Regions from separate parts of the Pseudarthrobacter sp. RHLT1-30-1 genome, predicted to be linked through region 3. Evidence: predicted binding sites of a transcription regulator. Region 3 holds the regulator's gene; each other region holds the start of a gene.
What was found. Region 3 encodes LexA, which represses DNA repair genes until DNA is damaged. Its sites were predicted from a motif close to TCGAACANNTGTTCGA; they were not measured.
Positions count from the first base shown of each region.

Region 1: a site for LexA is predicted at 2,869-2,884, ahead of AC50YM_RS10775 (DUF6504 family protein). Genes of this name have one in related genera too.
Region 2: a site for LexA is predicted at 2,628-2,643, ahead of uvrA (excinuclease ABC subunit UvrA). Genes of this name have one in related genera too.

Region 1 covers NZ_JBWZCG010000012.1:75,216-81,340, reverse strand. Annotated here, with positions in the region: gene AC50YM_RS10780 (DNA polymerase III subunit alpha) at 1-2,492, opposite strand, end outside; gene AC50YM_RS10775 (DUF6504 family protein) at 2,489-2,821, opposite strand; gene AC50YM_RS10770 (hypothetical protein) at 2,966-3,352, shown strand; gene AC50YM_RS10765 (chorismate mutase) at 3,386-3,712, opposite strand; gene AC50YM_RS10760 (VOC family protein) at 3,727-4,149, shown strand; gene AC50YM_RS10755 (alpha/beta hydrolase) at 4,275-5,111, shown strand; gene AC50YM_RS10750 (sensor histidine kinase) at 5,286-6,125, shown strand, end outside.
Region 2 covers NZ_JBWZCG010000008.1:133,507-139,631, forward strand. Annotated here, with positions in the region: gene AC50YM_RS08375 (ABC transporter ATP-binding protein) at 1-113, shown strand, start outside; gene AC50YM_RS08380 (ABC transporter ATP-binding protein) at 356-2,179, shown strand; gene AC50YM_RS08385 (GntR family transcriptional regulator) at 2,176-2,568, shown strand; gene uvrA (excinuclease ABC subunit UvrA) at 2,715-5,615, shown strand; gene AC50YM_RS08395 (HAD hydrolase-like protein) at 5,740-6,125, shown strand, end outside.
Region 3 covers NZ_JBWZCG010000020.1:50,399-56,523, forward strand. Annotated here, with positions in the region: gene hisH (imidazole glycerol phosphate synthase subunit HisH) at 1-100, opposite strand, end outside; gene hisB (imidazoleglycerol-phosphate dehydratase HisB) at 97-723, opposite strand; gene AC50YM_RS14525 (histidinol-phosphate transaminase) at 789-1,907, opposite strand; gene AC50YM_RS14530 (LysM peptidoglycan-binding domain-containing protein) at 1,964-2,455, opposite strand; gene lexA (transcriptional repressor LexA) at 2,802-3,551, shown strand; gene AC50YM_RS14540 (ATP-dependent DNA helicase) at 3,684-5,942, opposite strand; gene hflX (GTPase HflX) at 5,935-6,125, opposite strand, start outside.

The DNA.
Region 1 (6,125 bases), on a different contig from region 3:
GGATGGTGGGTCTTCAGCCAGGCCGACTGGTACGTGGGCACGGCAAAGGCGGCGCCGTGGGCCTTGCAGAACCCGAAACTGCCGAAGGCTTTAAGGGTCCCCCAGACCTTGTCCACCACCGCGGGGCTGTATCCCCTGGCCCGGGCCTCCTTCCGGAAGAAATCCTCCACCTTCCCTTCCAGGACCTCGTTGCCGAGGGCGCGGCGGAACTCGTCGGCACGGGCCAGCCCGCATCCGGTCATCACGTCAAAGGTTTTCAGGATCTGCTCATGGAACACGGTGACCCCGTGCGTCTCCTGGAGCACGGGTTTGAGGTCCGGGTGCGGATAGACCTCGGGGGCGAAGCCGTGCCGGTGTTCCAGGAAGGGCCGGACCATATCCGATTTCATCGGCCCGGGCCGGAACAGGGAGATGTCGATGATGAGGTCATTGAACTCCCGGGGGGCGAGTTTGCCGATCAGCTCCCGCTGCCCGGGTGATTCGATCTGGAAGCAGCCCAGGGTGTGGGTGCTGCGGATCAGCTCATAGGTGGGCTCGTCGTCGAGCGGCACGGCGTTGAGGTCGATCCGGCCGTCCTCGCCGATGTAGTCCGGTCCCGTCCCGCCGGGTCCCACCGGGTGGGCACCGGCGGCCACGACCTCGGCTTTGGAGGGATGCAGGCGGATCACTTCGCGGACGGCGAAGGCCATCGCGCTTTGCATCCGGACGCCGAGGACATCGAGTTTGAGCATGCCCATCGGGTCCATGTCGTGTTTGTCGAACTGGCTCATCGGCAGGCCCAGGCCGCTGGGCTGCACGGGGGTGCGGTCCAGCAGGGTGGCGTCGCCCAGGATCACCCCGCAGGGGTGCATGGAGATGTGGCGCGGCAGCCGGTCCAGCCGTTCGGTGAGGTCCACCAGCAGGTCCAGCTGCTGGTTCCCGCTGAAGTCCCGCTGCCCCACCCGGCCGGCGAATTCCTTCAGCTCGGGCTTCTCCTCGAGGGCCTCGCGGAAGTTCCGGGCCGAGAACCGCCACAACTGCTTGGCGATGTCCCCGATTTCGCCTTCCTCCATGCCCAGCGCCAGGCCGGCGTCGCGCACGGCACCGCGGGCGCGGTAGCCGTTTTGCATGCTCATCAGCGTGACGCGCCCGGAGCCGAAGCGTTCGAAGATCTTCCGGTACACGTTGTGCCGTTCGGCGCTTTCGACGTCGATGTCGATGTCCGGCAGGGTGGCGCGGTCCCGGGAGAGGAAGCGCTCGAAGATGAGGTCGTGCTGCAGCGGGTTCACCTGGCTGACATCGATCAGGAAGTTGACCAGGCTGGAGGCGCCCGAACCGCGGGCCGCCGCCCGGACACCCATGTCCAGGATCATCCGGGACACCTCGGCCACGGTCAGGAAGTACGCGGCGAAGCCCAGGCTGTCGATGATCCGCAGCTCGTGTTCCAGCCGCGAGCGCAGCTCCTCGGCGGGTTTGCCGGTGATCCCCGGGAACCTCCTGCTGATGCCTGCTTCGCAGCGCTGGGTGAGCTCCACGAGGGGGTCCCCGGCGATTCCGATCACCGAGGCTTCCGGGACCACGGGCTGCTTCCAGCCCATGTCCGCCACCGGGTCCATCCGGCAACGGTCCGCGAGCGCCTCGGTCTGGGCCAGCAGGCTCTTGAGGTCTGCGGAGCCGTACCCGGCGGCGTGCATAATCTCCTTGCCCAGCTGGTGCATCTGCGCCGCAGATTTCAGCCAGGCCTGCCCGTTGGGCTGGAGCAGCGGGGCGGCGGAGAGTTCGGGCAGCGATTTGAGCGTGCGGGCGGAATCCAGCACGTCCGCGGTGGCCGCCCCGTCCTCGGCGACATACCGCACGGCATTGCTCAGCACTGCGGGGACCCCGTGCTCGGCGGCGAGCTTGAGCATCCGCACCGCGTGGGCGGTGCTGAGCGGTTCGCCGGGCGGGCTGAGCTGGCTGACCACCTCGGCGGCGAGCGTGCCGGGCGGCATGGCATCGATCCAGCGTTTGAACAGGGTGCGGGGGCGCAGGTACCGCCGGCCGCCCATGGCACGTCCGACGTCGGAGTCCGGGCCGATCAGCACGGTGAGCACCGGCTTGAGGGTTTCCGGGTGCAGGGTGCGGGAGGCCAGCTCGGCCCGGGTCACGGCGGCCGGCACCGCTCCCCCGGCCTTCCCCGTGGTGCGGGCATGCGCATCGGAGATCAGCCGGCACAGTGCCCGGTACCCGGCGCCGTTGTTGTGACCGTGGGCCAGCACGACGACGCGTCCGCCGAGCTGGGTGCGGAGGTCGCCGTCGTCGTCGAAGACCGCAAGGTCAACGCCGACGATTGGGTCCAGCCCTGCCGCCATGCAGGCCTTCAGGTGCTTGACGGTCCCGTAGAGGCCGTCGCGGTCCGTGCAGGCGAGCGCCGTCGCCCCGTCCGCCGCTGCGGCGGCGGCCAGGTCATCGGGCCAGGAGACCCCGTAGTGGGCGCTGAAGGCGGTGGAGACGTGGAGATGGGTGAAGCTCATGCAGATGCGGGCTTTTTGAATGGACGCAGGGCGTCATGGATCCGCAGCAGCCGCCAGCGTCCGCTGCCGGTATGCCGGGTGAGGTCAAGGGTGAGGGTTTCAGCGTCGGGGGCATCCGCCTGGCGCACCTGGACCCGCCAGATCTCAGAGTCCACGAGTCCCGGGCCGCTCCCCAGGGGGGTGCGCTGTTCTTCCGCCCACCATTGGCGGCGCTCGTACCAGCGGTCCGGTTCGGCGCAGACGGCGTAGTGGCGGCCCGCCCAGTCAAGGCTCAGCGGCTGGCCGGAGGGTGTGCAGACGACGTCCACTGACTCGCTGAACATGCCCATTGCGCCTCTCCGACCTCACCAGCTGTGCCAAAACAACCGACAACTGTTCGAATATATCTTCGAATAACTCCAGTCTACGACGGTGCAGGGGCAAAACCTAGATCGGGGGTGGACGGACGCAGACGCAGGTAGCAGGATTGAGCCATGAGCTCCCATAACGCACTTCTCAAGCACGTCAGCATCGCCGCCGAGGACACGTCCCTGGTGGCGAAGTTCGATATAGACGGAAATATCCCCGGCCAGGGCGCCTACGTGGTGGGGCTTCTGGCCTCAACCCCGGATCATTCCCACCAGCGACGAATGGGGATCGAGTTCATGAACGGGGAGGCCGTGTCCTTCTACTGCTTCAGCCACGACGGCACGGAGGAGAACTTTGACCTCAAGGGCATCGATCACTCCGGCAACACCATCACCGGGCATTTTCCGATCAGCACCGTCATGGGCCTGGCCAAGGGACATCTCATGACGGCGTTCAGCGACTGCGACGGACGCGACTACCAGGCGAACGTGCCGGTGGAGGAAGCACTCTAGGGCTCCGGCCCCAGAGCTGGCTTTGCCCGGGGCCTAGGAGCTGGCTTTGTAGACTTCCAGTTCGAGCGTAATGAACGCGTCGATCATCGCCCGGTAGGTCTTCTCCACGAGGTCGACGTCGATGTCCTTCTGTTCCGCAGTGGCGCGGACATGTTCAAGGACCCGCTCCACGCGGCCGGGGGCCCGGACCTCGGCGCTGTCCGCCTTCAGGGTTCCGGCGATCCTGATCAGGCGCTCGCGGCGGCCGATCAGCGACACGATCTGCTCGTCCACCTCGTCAACGGCCACCCGCACGGCGGCGAGCTGGTCCCGGTCGGCCTTGGCAGCTTTTTCGTCTTGGTGATTTGTGGACATGTCCATGACAGTATCGAAAGATGCAGCCACGAGTCGATTTAATTTCGCTGGGGGTCCGCAGCGTCGACGCCTCCCGGAGTTTCTACGTGGATGGCCTGGGCTGGCCCGTCCACCGGGAAGTCCGCGGCGAAGTCCTGTTCATCCAGGCCAATCACGGCCTCGTCCTGACACTCTGGGATGCCGGGCAGATGCAGGCCGAAGCCGCCACCAATCCGCCGACCGGCAGTCCGAGCGTCACGCTGAGCCACAACGTGGGCAGCGCGGCCGAAGTCGACCGGGTGATGGCGGAGGCCGAGTCGGCCGGAGCGGCCATCATCGCGGCACCGAAGACCCAGTCCTGGGGCGGCTACACCGGGTACTTCGCCGACCCTGACGGCTACCGGTGGGAGGTCGCCTTCAATCCCAGCTGGGGGGTCGACGGCGGCGGTACGGTGACGCTCTGAGCGCTCACCGGGATCCGGGAGCTCACCGGGATCCCGCCGCTGCGAAGGGGATCCTTGCCGATGACGGGCTGTCGACGTGGATCTCGGGGATCCGGTCACAACCGGCCGAGGCCCCACCGTTGGACGTGAAGAAGCTGCGTGCCGCACGCGTGCGGCCGATGGGCCCTGACCTGCCGCAGGTGGCGGACATTTCGGTGCCTGGCGACAACCCGGTGGGATTGCGTTTCTACCGCCCCAGCGCGCAGACGCTGCCCCTCATCATCTACGTCCATGGCGGGGCTTTCATTTTTGGGGACCTCGATTCCCATGACCGGACGTGCCGCCGCCTGGCCGTGGAAGCCAACGCCGCCGTACTGGCGGTCCACTACCGGCGAGCGCCTGAGCATCCGGCGCCGGCGGCTATCGACGATGTTGTCGCCGCGCTGAAATGGGCTCGCAGGCCAGCGGCCATCCTGGGTCCAATCACCCGTTCCCTTTCCCTTGCCGGCGACAGCGCCGGCGGCCTGATCGCCCTGCTGGCGGCCCAGCGGCTGGTCGCGGACGGCGTTGACCTCAGCGGGCTCCTGCTCGTCTGTCCCAATGCCGACCTGACACTGTCACAGCCCAGCGTTCGGCAGAAAGGGACAGGATGGGGACTGGACGCCAGGGCCTTGGCGTGGTCGCTGCAGCAGTGGGTACCGGACACGGATGCTGAACAACTCGAGGCGTGGAGCCCATTGCATGCCAGGTTCAGCGGCCTCCCAACCACTGTCATAGCCACTGCGGAACACGATCCGCTTCGTGATGAGGGTGAGGCTTTGGCCCAACGGCTGATTAGTGCCGGGACCACGGTCCACCACGTTCGGCATCCGGGCCTGGTCCACGGTTTCCTTAGCCTCGATACCGTGTCGCCGGCAGCATTGAGAGCCGGGAACAATCTGCTGCGGCAGTTTGGATCCACCATTCGCAACGGGCCCCGGTGACCCCGCCGCAGCGGACCACTACCCCGAACTGCTTTCCGAACCGTGCCCAGGGCGCCTTCGTCTCCCGCCCCTTCATCCATGCGGCTCATCCATGCGGCGGAACTTCGTCATCCTCCGGTGTGAACTCCATTGAAATGGCCCGAAATGCTGTGTGGGCCCGCTTAGGGTGAAGGCATGTTCAAGACCACCACGTATCTGCGGCTCCTCGCGGCACCGGCAACGGCCATGCTGCTCCTGGGGACACTCCTTGTCCTGGAGCAGCGCCATTTCGACCAGAACAGCGCCCTGCTGCTGGCGCTCCTCACGGGCATCGCTGTGGCCGAAAGCCTGCCGGCGGCCGCACTCGGGCTTGTATTCCTTGCCTTGGTCCTGCAGAGCGTCAAGGTTTTCCCGTTGGTCCTGCTCTCGGGCGTGCTCAGCTACGCTGCCGTTCCCGTGGTCATCTTTTTCGCCGTGGTCGGCTGGAAAACCCGGAACCGGTGGGTTCCACCCGTTGCTGCTGTCGCATTTGCCGGGATCACCGCGGTCAACTGGTTCACGGACCACACGTGGATCAACTTCCTTTTCGGCAACCAGCTGTACGGCCGGGGACTATTGCGGACCCTCACGTACGCCTTTCTGATCTTCGGGGCGTTCGCCGCCCTGAACCTCGCCGCCTGGGCCGTCGCCCTGGCAGTCAACAACGTCTCGCGGAGCCGGCGGGCGCAGCTCGCGGCGGAAGCGCGGCTCCGGGAAACGGCCACCGAACTTGCCGTGGAACAGGAACGCAACAGAATAGCCAGGGAGCTGCATGACGTCCTGGCCCATTCATTGACGGTCATCGTGGCGCAGGCCGACGGAATACGCTTCATCCACCGCGCAGAACCGGAATCTGTCGAGGAGGCGTCCAGGGTCATCGCCGACTCCGCGCGGACCGCGCTGGTCGAAACGCGCAGGCTGATCGAGGGATTCTCCACCGAGCTCACCGACCAGCCGGCCCAAAGGGTTGAGGATCTGGAAATTCTTGCCAAACGA
Region 2 (6,125 bases), on a different contig from region 3:
TACTCGAGGACGGCCGGCTCGTTGCGCAGGGCACCCATCACCAGCTGATGGTGTCGTCGCCGAGCTACCGGGAGATCGCCGCCTCCCAGCTCGTGCTGGAGGAAACCCTGTGAGCCCTGAACCGTCCCTCGGAGCCGAAACCGGCGCCCCCACGACCGGCGATGCCGCCACCGGTGCCTCCACGGCCGGTGCACCCACGACCGGCGATGCCAGGGACCAGTCGCTGGTGGACACACCCGCCGGCGGCCGCAGCGACACGCTCCCGGCGGCAACGCCGCTGGAGACCGCCACCGACGGGTTCCGGTGGCGGTCCGCCGGACGGCTGCTCGGGCTGTTGCGGCCATCGAGATGGCGGATGGCCGGCGTCATCGCCGCCACCTGCGCCTTCGTGGTGCTCAACGTGGCGGCACCAAAAGTCCTGGGTGACGCCACCGACGTCGTGGTTGCGGGCGTGGTCGGGGGATCTTTCCGTGTGGAAGAACTCGCTGCGCTGTTGGCCGGCGTTTCCGTCCTGTATGTTGGGGCGTCTGTCTTCAGCTGGGTCCAGGGTGCCCTGACAGCCGTCGCCGTGCAGCGGCTCAGCTATGGTCTCCGCGCCGCGGTGGAGGAGAAACTCCACGTCCTGCCGTCCGGCCATTTTGACGAACAACACCGCGGCGATGTGCTGAGCCGCGCCACCAACGACGTCGACAACATCGCGCAGGCCCTCAACCAACTGCTCAACCAGCTGATCATGTCACTGCTGATGCTCTCCGGGGCGCTGGCCATGATGCTGTGGCTTTCCCCGGTCCTGGCCCTGATCGCGCTGGTCTCCGTCCCCCTGTCCACCCTCATCACGGTCCTGGTCGCCCGCAAATCCCAGGCCCACTTCACGGAGCAGTGGGCGGACACCGGCGGGCTGCATGCTCAGCTGGAGGAGTTCTTTACCGGCCACGAAGTCCTGAAAGCCTTCGGCCGGCAGGAGGCTGCCGCGGCCAGCTTCAAGGAGCGCAACGACAAGCTGAGCCGGGCCAGTGCGCGTGCGCAGTACGTCTCCGGCGCGGTGCAGCCCCTGATGGTGTTTGTGTCCAACCTCAACTACGTCGCCGTCGCCGTCGTCGGCGCGCTGCAGGTTCTCGCCGGCGCCTTGACCATCGGCGGCCTGCAGGCCTTCATCCAGTTCAGCCGGCTCTTCAGCCAGCCGATGGGGCAGATCGGCGGCATGCTGACGCTCGTGCAGTCCTGCCTCGTGTCGGCCGGGCGGGTGTTCGAACTTCTGGACGCAACGGAGATCCCTGCGGAAATGGCCCGCGCTTCGGTGCCGAAGTCGGCGGCCGGCGCCGGCGCCCTGGCGCAGGGCGCAGCGTCCGGCGCAGCCCCGACCGGCCCTGCCTTACCCGGCGCAGCCCCGACCGGCCCTGCCTTACCCGGAGCCGCCGGCCGGGTCAGCTTTGAACAGGTCAGCTTCGGTTACCGCCCCGGCTCACCCGTGGTCCAGGAACTGTCCTTTGTCGTGGAACCGGGGCAGACCGTGGCGATCGTGGGGCAGACCGGTGCCGGCAAGACCACCATGGTGAACCTCCTGATGCGCTTCTACGAACCGGATTCAGGCCGGATCACGGTCGACGGCACGGACATCGCGGCGCTGACACGGGATGAGCTCCGCGCAAATTTCGCCGCGGTGCTGCAGGATGCCTGGCTGTTTACCGGAAGCATCCGGGAAAACATCGAGTACGGCCGCCCCGGTGCCGGCGATGCCGAGATCGCGGCCGCTGCGCAGGCCAGCCACGTGGACCAGTTCGTCCGGGCCTTGCCCGGCGGCTACGGCACGATGCTGGGCAACGACGGCGATTCGCTGAGCCGCGGCCAGCGTCAGCTCATCTCGATCGCCCGGGCCCAACTGGCCGGACGCAACATCCTCGTCCTCGACGAGGCCACCAGCTCGGTGGACAGCCGCACCGAAGTGCAGATCCGGCAGGCCATGCAGCGGCTGCGGCAGGGACGCACAAGCTTCGTCATAGCCCACCGCTTGTCCACCGTCCGGGACGCTGATCTAATTCTGGTCATGGACCAAGGACGAATCGTTGAACAGGGAACACACCCACAGCTGATCGCGGAGGGCGGGCTCTACCGGAAACTGTACGAGGCCCAGTTCGCCCGCCGCGAACAAACCAAGCGTGCGCAGGAGCCCGGACAGTGACCCCGACCGAAACGTCAACCAAGCCGTTCCCCGGCCTTTGGCGTCCGAATCCGGCCAGCTCCGTTCCGCTGTTTGACCAGCTCCGGCTCAACATCATCGAACGGGCTGACGACGGGACCCTGGCGCCCGGGACCAAGCTCCCTGCCGTCCGCAGCCTGGCCGGTGAACTGGGCGTCGCACCCCACACGGTGGCCCGCGCCTACAAGGAACTGGAGGCGGCCGGCGTCGTGGTGACCCGCGGCCGGAACGGCACCGTGGTCTGTGCCCGGGACGAGGCCTGGAGTTCGCTGACCGCTGCGGCGGCCGAGTTTGCCGCGGCCGCGAAGGCCCGGGGTGCCAGCTTCGCCGAGGCCGTGCAATTGCTCGCCGCCGCCTACGACCGCGAGTGACGAACAGCTAACACATCGGGCGGTGTTCCCGGGCCTGGGACACCGCCGGGAATAGAAATTCGAAGAAGTTTTCGATTAGCATTGGTAGCGTGCCTAAAGCCGTAGCTGAAGATCCAGCCCTCGATTCCCCGTCCGAAGTCACTCCGATGGGCTCCGCAAAACCGGGGCGCCGGATCGACTCCCGCCCCGCGCCGAAACGTCCGGACATGTCCCGGCTCATCGTCAAGGGCGCCCGCGAACACAACCTGCGCAACGTGGACCTGGACCTGCCCCGGGACTCCATGATCGTTTTCACCGGGCTCTCCGGCTCAGGCAAGTCCTCGCTGGCATTCGACACGATCTTCGCCGAGGGGCAGCGCCGCTACGTCGAATCACTCTCCGCCTACGCCCGGCAGTTCCTGGGCCAGGTGGACAAGCCCGACGTCGACTTCATCGAGGGGCTCTCGCCCGCGGTCTCCATCGACCAGAAGTCCACCAGCAAAAACCCGCGCTCCACCGTGGGCACCATCACCGAGATCTACGACTACATGCGTCTCCTGTGGGCCCGTGTCGGCCGCCCGCACTGCCCCATTTGCGGGGAACCCGTCACGAAGCAGACCCCGCAGCAGATCGTCGACCAGCTGCTCGAACTGCCCGAGGGCACACGCTTCCAGGTCCTGGCCCCCGTGGTCCGTGGGCGCAAGGGAGAATTCGTCGAGCTGTTCAAGGAACTGACCGCCAAGGGATACTCCCGCGCACGGGTCGATGACAAACTGATCCAACTGAGCGATCCGCCCAAGCTGGGCAAGCAGTTCAAGCACACCATCGAAGTGGTCGTGGACCGGCTCGTGGTCAAAGAAGGCATCAGCCAGCGGCTCACCGACTCGGTGGAAACCGCGCTGGGCCTGGCCGAAGGACGGATTCTCGCCGAATTCGTCGACCTCGACGCCGACGACCCGGAACGGGTCAGGGCGTACTCTGAACACCTCGCCTGCCCCAACGAGCACCCGCTCGCCATCGACGAGATTGAACCGCGTTCCTTCTCCTTCAACAACCCCTTCGGCGCGTGCTCGGCCTGCAGCGGCATCGGCACGAAGCTGGAAGTCGATGAGGAACTCATCATTCCGAACGGGGAGCTGTCCCTATCGGAAGGCGCGATCGCGCCCTGGTCCCTTGGCACCGCGACCACGGAGTACTGGAACCGCCTGCTCGACGGGCTCGCCAAGGAACTCGGTTTCTCGATGACGACCCCGTGGGACAAATTGTCCAAGGACACCCGCCAGACCGTGCTGCACGGCAAGGACCACAAAGTCGTGGTGCAGTACCGCAACCGCTTCGGCCGGGAACGCAAATACAGCACCGGCTTCGAGGGTGTCATCCAGTACGTCCACCGCAAACACCTGGAAACGGACTCGGACAGTGCCCGGGACCGCTACGAGGAGTACATGCGGCAGATCCCGTGCCCGGCCTGCAACGGCGCGCGGCTGAACCCGGCGTCGCTCTCGGTCCTGATCAACGGCAAATCGATCGCCGCGGTCGCCGGCATGCCGATGCGGGATTGTGCCGACTTCCTGGACAACCTCGTGCTCACCGGCCGCGAAGCCCAGATCGCGCACCAGGTCCTCATCGAGATCCAGGCCCGCCTGACCTTCCTGCTCGACGTCGGCCTGGAGTACCTGAACCTGGAACGTCCTTCCGGCACCCTGTCCGGCGGCGAAGCCCAGCGCATCCGGCTGGCCACCCAGATCGGCTCCGGCCTTGTGGGCGTGCTCTACGTGCTGGACGAACCCTCCATCGGGCTGCACCAGCGCGACAACCGCCGCCTGATCGAAACCCTCACCCGGCTGCGCGACCTCGGCAACACCCTGATCGTCGTGGAACACGACGAAGACACCATCCAGGAAGCCGACTGGATCGTCGATATCGGACCGGGCGCCGGCGAACACGGCGGCATGGTGGTGCACTCCGGTTCCTACCAGGACCTGCTCAAGAACACCGAGTCGCTCACTGGCGACTACCTCTCCGGCCGGAAGCGGATTGAGACCCCCAAGAAGCGGCGGAAATACGACAAGAAGCGCGAACTCAAGGTCGTCGGCGCCAGGGAGAACAACCTTCTGAACGTGGATGCCACGTTCCCGCTGGGCCTGTTCACCGCGGTGACCGGCGTCAGCGGCTCCGGCAAGTCCACCCTGGTCAATGAGATCCTCTACAAGGTGCTGGCCAACAAACTCAACGGCGCCAAGCAAGTGGCGGGGCGGCACAAATCCATCCAGGGTCTGGAGCACCTCGACAAGGTGGTGCACGTCGACCAGAGCCCCATCGGCCGCACCCCCCGGTCCAACCCCGCCACCTACACCGGTGTCTTCGACAACATCCGCAAGCTCTTCGCCGAGACCACTGAGGCCAAGGTCCGCGGCTACCTGCCGGGCCGGTTCTCCTTCAACGTCAAGGGCGGCCGCTGCGAGGCCTGCTCCGGTGACGGCACCCTGAAAATCGAAATGAACTTCCTGCCGGACGTCTACGTGCCCTGCGAGGTGTGCCACGGGGCCCGGTACAACCGGGAAACCCTCGAAGTCCACTACAAGGGCAAAACGATCGCCGACGTGCTGAACATGCCGATCGAGGAAGGCGCCGAGTTCTTCGCCGCCTTCTCTCCGATTGCGCGGCACCTCAGGACCCTCGTCGACGTCGGACTCGGCTACGTCCGGCTCGGCCAGCCCGCCACGACCCTGTCCGGCGGCGAGGCACAGCGCGTGAAGCTGGCCGCGGAGCTGCAGAAACGCTCCAACGGGCGCAGCATCTACGTGCTCGACGAGCCCACCACCGGGCTGCACTTCGAGGACATCCGGAAGCTGCTGCTGGTGCTGCAGGGCCTCGTGGACAAGGGCAACACCGTCATCACGATCGAGCACAACCTCGACGTCATCAAGAGTGCGGACTGGGTCGTTGACCTGGGTCCCGACGGCGGCTCCGGCGGCGGCCGGATCGTCGCCTCGGGAACGCCGGAGCAAGTGGCCAAGTCGACGCAAAGCCACACGGCTGCCTTCCTGGCCGAGATCTTCGCCTGACGCACACCGGGAAACGGGGGCGTCGCCGAACCAGCGGCGGCGCCCCTTGCCGGTTACCCGGAGCTATATTCCCCGCCGGGTATGCGAGTTTCTGGCATCCGTTCACTCGTGAGAAACTAAGCCGGTGACCCAAACAACAGTGCCCGTGATCTTTGACCTGGACGGCACTCTTGTCGATCCGGCCGGAGGCATCACGGACGGAATCGCGGCGGCCCTCACGGAGCTCGGGCTCGGCGTCCCCGGGAAGTCCCGGATGGATGCCATGATCGGCCCGAAACTCAGCCACTCCCTCACCGAAATCGCGGGCGTCCCCGCCGAACAACTCGATGACGCCATCCGGATCTACCGCGCCCACTACCTCGCCACCGGTATCGGCCAAAGCCGGCTGTATCCGGGAATCCGGGCCCTCCTGGAAGCCTTCGTCGAATCCGGCCGGCCCATCGCCGTGGCCACGCAGAAGCCCGAAGGCCTCGCCCGGAAGGTCCTCGAGCACCACGGCATAGCCGCGCT
Region 3 (6,125 bases):
AGTCCAGGACCGTGACGGTGGGTTTGCCTTCGGGCGATGCCAGCTTCCGGCCAGCGTCGGGGTCGATGATCGCGCCGTCCTTCAGCACCTTGCCGGTCACAGCGCACCCTTGGTCGACGGAATGCCCTTGACGCGGGGGTCCGGTTCGACCGCGGCGCGCAGGGCGCGGGCGAACGCCTTGAACTGGGCCTCGACGATGTGGTGCGGATCCCGGCCGGCGGTCACGTTCATGTGCAGGCAGATTCCGGCGTGCAACGTGATCGCCTCGAAAACGTGGCGGGTCAGCGAACCGGTGAAGTGTCCGCCGATCAGGTGGTACTCCTGGCCGGCCGGCTCGCCGCCGTGCACGAGGTACGGGCGGCCGGAGACGTCGACGACGGCGTGCGCGAGGGCCTCGTCAAGCGGAACGGTGGCTTCGCCGAACCGCCGGATACCCGCCTTGTTCCCGAGCGCGGTGCGCAGAACCTCGCCGAAGGTGATGGCAACGTCCTCGACCGTGTGGTGGACGTCAATGTGCGTGTCGCCGGTGGCCTTGACCGTCATGTCGATCAGGGAGTGCTTGCTCAGTGCGGTCAGCATGTGGTCGTAGAAGGGCACCGAGGTGCTGATGTCCGAGACGCCGGTGCCGTCCAGGTTGATCTCAACCAGCACCGATGACTCGCTGGTGGTCCGTTCCATGCGTGCGGTCCGGCCCTCGGCAGCGGTTGATCCGGTGTTGCTCATGTGCGTGTCCTTTGGATGACGACGGTGCCCGCCGTGCAGGCAGGGTGGATGTCCTGGGGTTAAGTCTAGGCGGGCTGTACGGCGCGGCCGGCCAGGATCTGCTCGAGGGCTTCGAGGAAGGCTGTGGTTTCCGTCTCAGTCCCGGCGGTAACGCGCAAGTGCCCCGGAATGCCGACGTCCCGGATCAGCACGCCAGCGTCGAGCAGGCCCTGCCAGACCTCGTGCGGATTGTCCAGGCCGCCGAAGAAGACGTAGTTGGAGTCGGACGCCGCCGGTTTGAGGCCCATCCGCTGGAGTTCGGAGACAATCCTGTCGCGCTGGCGTTTGATGTCCTCGACGTCGGCCATCAGCGCGACCCGGTGGTGCAGGGCGGCCAGGGCGGTCGCCTGGGTGATGGCGGAGAGGTGGTACGGGAGCCGGACCAGGCGCAGGGCATCCGTCACTTCGGGCGCTGCCGCCATGTAGCCCACCCGGGCGCCGGCGAGGGCGAAGGCCTTGCTCATGGTGCGCGAGACGATCAGGCGTTCCCGGCCGGGCAGCAGGGACAGGGCGCTGGGCGTGCCGTCGTGGGCGAACTCGTGGTACGCCTCGTCGACGATCACGATGGTCCGGCTGGCTTCGCCTGCCTCGTAGACAGCCTCCACAACGTCCAGGCCAAGCCCGGTGCCGGTGGGGTTGTTCGGGGAGCAGAGGAAAACGATGTTCGGTCCGGCGTCGCGGACCTGGCGGGCGGCAGACGCCGCGCTCAGCCCGTAGTCCGCGGTGCGGGTCCCGGCGAGGTACCCGGTGTCCGTGCCGGCCGCGAGCAGCGGGTACATCGAGTAGGTGGGAGGGAAGCCCATGACGGTCCGGCCCGGTCCGCCGAACGCCTGGAGGATCTGCTGGAGAACCTCGTTGGAGCCGTTCGCGGCCCAGATATTCTCTGCGCCCAGTCCGTGCCCGAGGTATTCGGCCAGGGCTGTGCGGAGTTCCGTGAACTCGCGGTCCGGATAGCGGTTCAGGCCGACCGCGGCAATCGTGACGGCTTCGGTAATGGCGGCACGCACATCGGCCGGGACACCATGGGTGTTCTCATTCACGTTGAGCAAAATGGGGACGTCCAGCTGCGGGGCGCCATACGGCGTCAGGCCCCGCAGATTCGTCCGGAGGGGAAGTCGGTTCAGGCGCTCTAACTGGTCAGTCACTTTCCTAGTTTAAGTGAGATCGCTGCGGGCGCTGAAACTGTGACGGATTCCCGGAGCTAGCTGGACGGAATGAAAAGCGCCTGGCCCGGCACGACCCGGGCGGCGTCCAGGTTGTTCAGCTGGACGATGTCGGCGACCACATCGCGCGGATCCCGCTCCGGCGCGACGGCCTCGGCGATGGCCCACAGTGACTCGCCGGGCTGAACCGTCACGGACACGGTGGGCGTCAGTGACAGATCGGCGGCCGACTCCGCGGCCTTGGCCGGGGCGTTGAGGAAGCCACTGAGGGACAGGATGAGCGCGGCCAGTATGATCAGTGGCACTCCGATGAAGACGATGCGTCCCCGCCGGGTGAGGCGCAGCGGCGCCTGCTTGGCCCGCGCGCCGCGGCCGGCCAAGCCGGGCCGGCCGTCGGAGGCCTGACCGCCGGCGGAAGGGAGCTGGGCCAGGGAACGCCGCTGGCCCTCCGATGCACCGCCGTCGGGGCGGCCGTAGTTGCCGAACGCGTCGCGGCCGAAAGTGTCGTGAAATGCGCTTGATGCTGACATGAACTGAGCCCTCCTGGACCATACTGTGCCGCCCGGCGTACTCCACATACGCGCCGCCAACCGGCCTAACCTTCGAACAAAGAACCGAACGTTGTGCTGAGTCCGAACGGTGTCCAACTAGAACACATATTCGAATCGTGCCTGCTCTGTTTTAGCACTTATTAACGAACATTGTCGAGACTCGCTAGAACAAATGTTTGAAAAAGCTGTGTGGCTGGCCTACGTTTGAGTCAAAGAACAACCACTTCTGCAGTTGATCAGCAGGGTCTGACATTTCATCTCAGGCCGGAAGTTCCCGGCAGCCGCAGCCACGGCGGCCGGGCGGAACGGAAAGGCGTTGGCGAACATGGCAGCACAAGCCACAGGCGGCAGGGCCACCCAGCGGAGCCCGCAGGCAGCCCGGCCACCCAAGAGCCTCACCGTCCGGCAGAAGAAGATCCTGGAGACCATCCAGCGGTCCGTAACGGACAACGGATACCCGCCGTCCATGCGGGAGATCGGTGACACCGTCGGCCTCGCCAGCCTGTCCAGCGTCACCCACCAGCTCTCACAGCTGGAGAAGCTCGGTTACCTGCGCCGGGATCCCAAGCGTCCCCGGGCCATGGAAGTCCTGATGCCCCTGACGCTCGATGAGGGCACCTCCAAGGTTTCCGGGATCGAGAAGTCCAGTGGCCTGCGCACGGTCGGCGGCTTGTCGGTTTCCGAGCTGGCCAGTGCCACCGACACGGCCATGGTGCCGCTGGTCGGCCGGATCGCCGCCGGCGGTCCGATCCTGGCCGACCAGGTCGTCGAGGACATCATGCCGCTGCCGCGCCAGCTCGTGGGCCACGGCGAGCTCTTTATGCTCAAAGTCGCGGGTGACTCGATGATCGATGCGGCCATCTGCGACGGCGACTGGGTCGTTGTCCGCCGGCAGGGCGACGCCCTCAACGGTGACATTGTTGCAGCACTGCTGGACGACGAGGCAACCGTCAAGACGTTCCGCCAGCGCGACGGCCATACCTGGCTGCTGCCCCAGAACACGCAGTACGAGCCCATCCTCGGCGATCACGCCGTCATCATGGGCAAGGTCGTCTCGGTCCTGCGCTCCCTTTAGGCGGCACGGACCTGCTCGTCCGCGGCTGGAACGACTGGCGGGTCCGCGGCAGCACGGAACCGCGCGTCGGCGCCAGAAAAATGGGCCCCGCCGGCATCGGACGGGGCCCTTCGCGTTCCTTCCCGGCGGTGGCTAGGCGGCCGGCTGTCCTGCTTCCTTGGCAAGCCGCTCCAGGGCCGCGACGGCGACCGCCGGATCTGTCGTCGGCCAGAACGGCGGCAGGGCTGCGCGGAGGAATCCCCCGTAGCGCTCGGTGGAAAGCCGCGAGTCCAGCACGGCCACCACTCCCCGGTCCGTCGTCGTGCGGATCAGCCGGCCGGCGCCCTGCGCCAGGCGGATGGCTGCATGGGTCGCCGAAACGCTCATGAAGCCGTTGCCGCCGGCCTGGGCCACCGCGCGGGACCGGGCGGTCATGAGGGGATCATCTGGCCGCGGGAAGGGAATCCGGTCGATTACCACGAGGCGGCAGGAGTCCCCGGGCACGTCGACACCCTGCCACAGGGACATGGTGCCGAACAGGCAGGTGTCGGGTTCGTCGGCGAACTGCTTCACCAGCGCCGTCATGGTCGAATCGCCCTGGCAGAGGATGCTCATGTCCAGCCGGGGCCGCATGGCCTCGGCGGCCTCCTCGGCCGCGCGCCGCGAGGAGAACAGACACAGGGCTCCCCCGTCGGAGGCCCGGATCAGCTTCTCCAGCTCGTCGAGGGCTTCCGGGGACACACCGCGCCCGGGCTTGGGCAGGTGCCTGGCAACATACAGAATGCCCTGTTTCGGGTATTCGAAGGGCGAGCCGACGTCGACACCGGTCCAGCTGGGTGCACCCGGCCCGACCAGGCCAAGGCCGCCCGCGGCCGGTTCGAAAGCGGACCCGATCGCCAGGGTCGCCGAGGTCAGGATGACGGTGTGGTCCGCGAACAGTCCTTCGCGGAGCCGGCCTGCGACGCTGAGCGGGGCGATGTTGATCAGTGCCGGCGCGGACTCGTCGGGCTGGGCGTAGCCCTGCTGCGGGTCAAACGTGCTGTTGCGGGAAAACCAGACCACTTCGCGGTTCTCGCGGGCGGCGAGCAGCCGTTCGCAGAGTTCCAGGATCACCATGAGGCGGGAGCGCGCGAGCTGGCGGCCGCCGTCGGCGGTATTGGCACTGTCCCCCTTGGAATCCGAGAGCGCGGCGCGGCAGGCGTCCCGCAGCTGGTCCACACAGTCCAGTTGTTCGGTGTTGAGGCCGTTGGGCATGAGGCCGCTGGGTACCCCCTCAATGGCAAGTTCGAGGTGGGAGGCGGCGTTGTTCAGGGCGTCCACGGTGATGCCGGTGTTCTTCCGGGCCCCGGACGCGGCGGCGTGGACCATCGCGACGGAGAGCTGGCCGGACACGGCACCGGTCACCCGGTCCTGCAGTTCATGGGCTTCATCGACCACCACAACGTCGTAGTCCGGCAGCACGGCGAGGCCCTCGAAGGCGCTGACGGCCAGCATCGCGTGGTTGGTGACAACGACGTCGGCGTCCGCGGCGTTCGCCCGGGCCAGTTCGCTGAAGCATTCGGCCGCCAGCGGGCACTTCTGCGCGCCCAGGCACTCCATCGAGGTCACCGAGACCTGCCGCCAGGCACGGTCCGTGACCCCGGGAAGGAGCTCGTCCCGGTCCCCCGTCCGGGTGTCCTCGGCCCATTCACGCAACCGGACGACTTCCTTGCCGAGCTGCGACGACGGGCCGCCCATGGCCGCGGCGAAATGCGGCACGGAGGTGTCCTCGCCGAGCGAGAAGAGCTGGCCTTCGGACGGTTCTTCGGAGGGGAAACCGCCGTCGAGCTTGTGGCGGCACACGTAGTTGGAGCGGCCCTTGACGAGGGCGACCTTGACCGGCCGGTCAAGCGCCGGGGTGATGGTCTTCAGCAGCCGGGGCAGGTCACGGCCGACGATCTGGGTCTGCAGGGCCAGGGTGGCGGTGGAGACCAGGGTGGGCTTGTCACTGACGAGTGAATGGGCGATCAGCGGGATCAGGTAGGCAAGGGACTTGCCGGTTCCGGTGCCGGCCTGGACCAGCAGGTGGTCGCCGCTGTCGATCGCGTGCGCCACCTGCCGGGCCATCTCGTGCTGGCCGTCGCGGCTCTGGCCGCCCATGCCGGACACGGCGCGGTCGAGGAGTTCAATGACGAACTCCTCGCCGGCCGGGCCGCCTTTCTTTGCTGAACGCCTGACGGCGGGTTTTGTCCCCGCGTCCTTGGATCCTGCGTCATTGGATCCCGCGTTGTCGGTCCCGGCCCGACCGGTGCCGGCGGGTTCAGCGGCTGCAATGTCCACCGCTGCCGGGCCCTCCGCTGCCATGTCTACCGCTCCCGGATCCTCCCCTGCCGGGCCGCCGGTGTCCGCCCCGGTCCCCGCTGCGTCAGTCATTGCTGATGAACGAATCCAGTTCAGCGGCGAATCCTTCGCGCACCATCACGACGGCACGGGTGCCCGCTTCCTCGTGGTCGAGGCTGAGGATCTCGGCGTCGGTTTCGTGCAGCTTGCTGAGCAGGTCCCCGCGGTTGTACGGGATCATCAGTTCCAGCTTCACGCTGGGCCGCGGGATGCCCT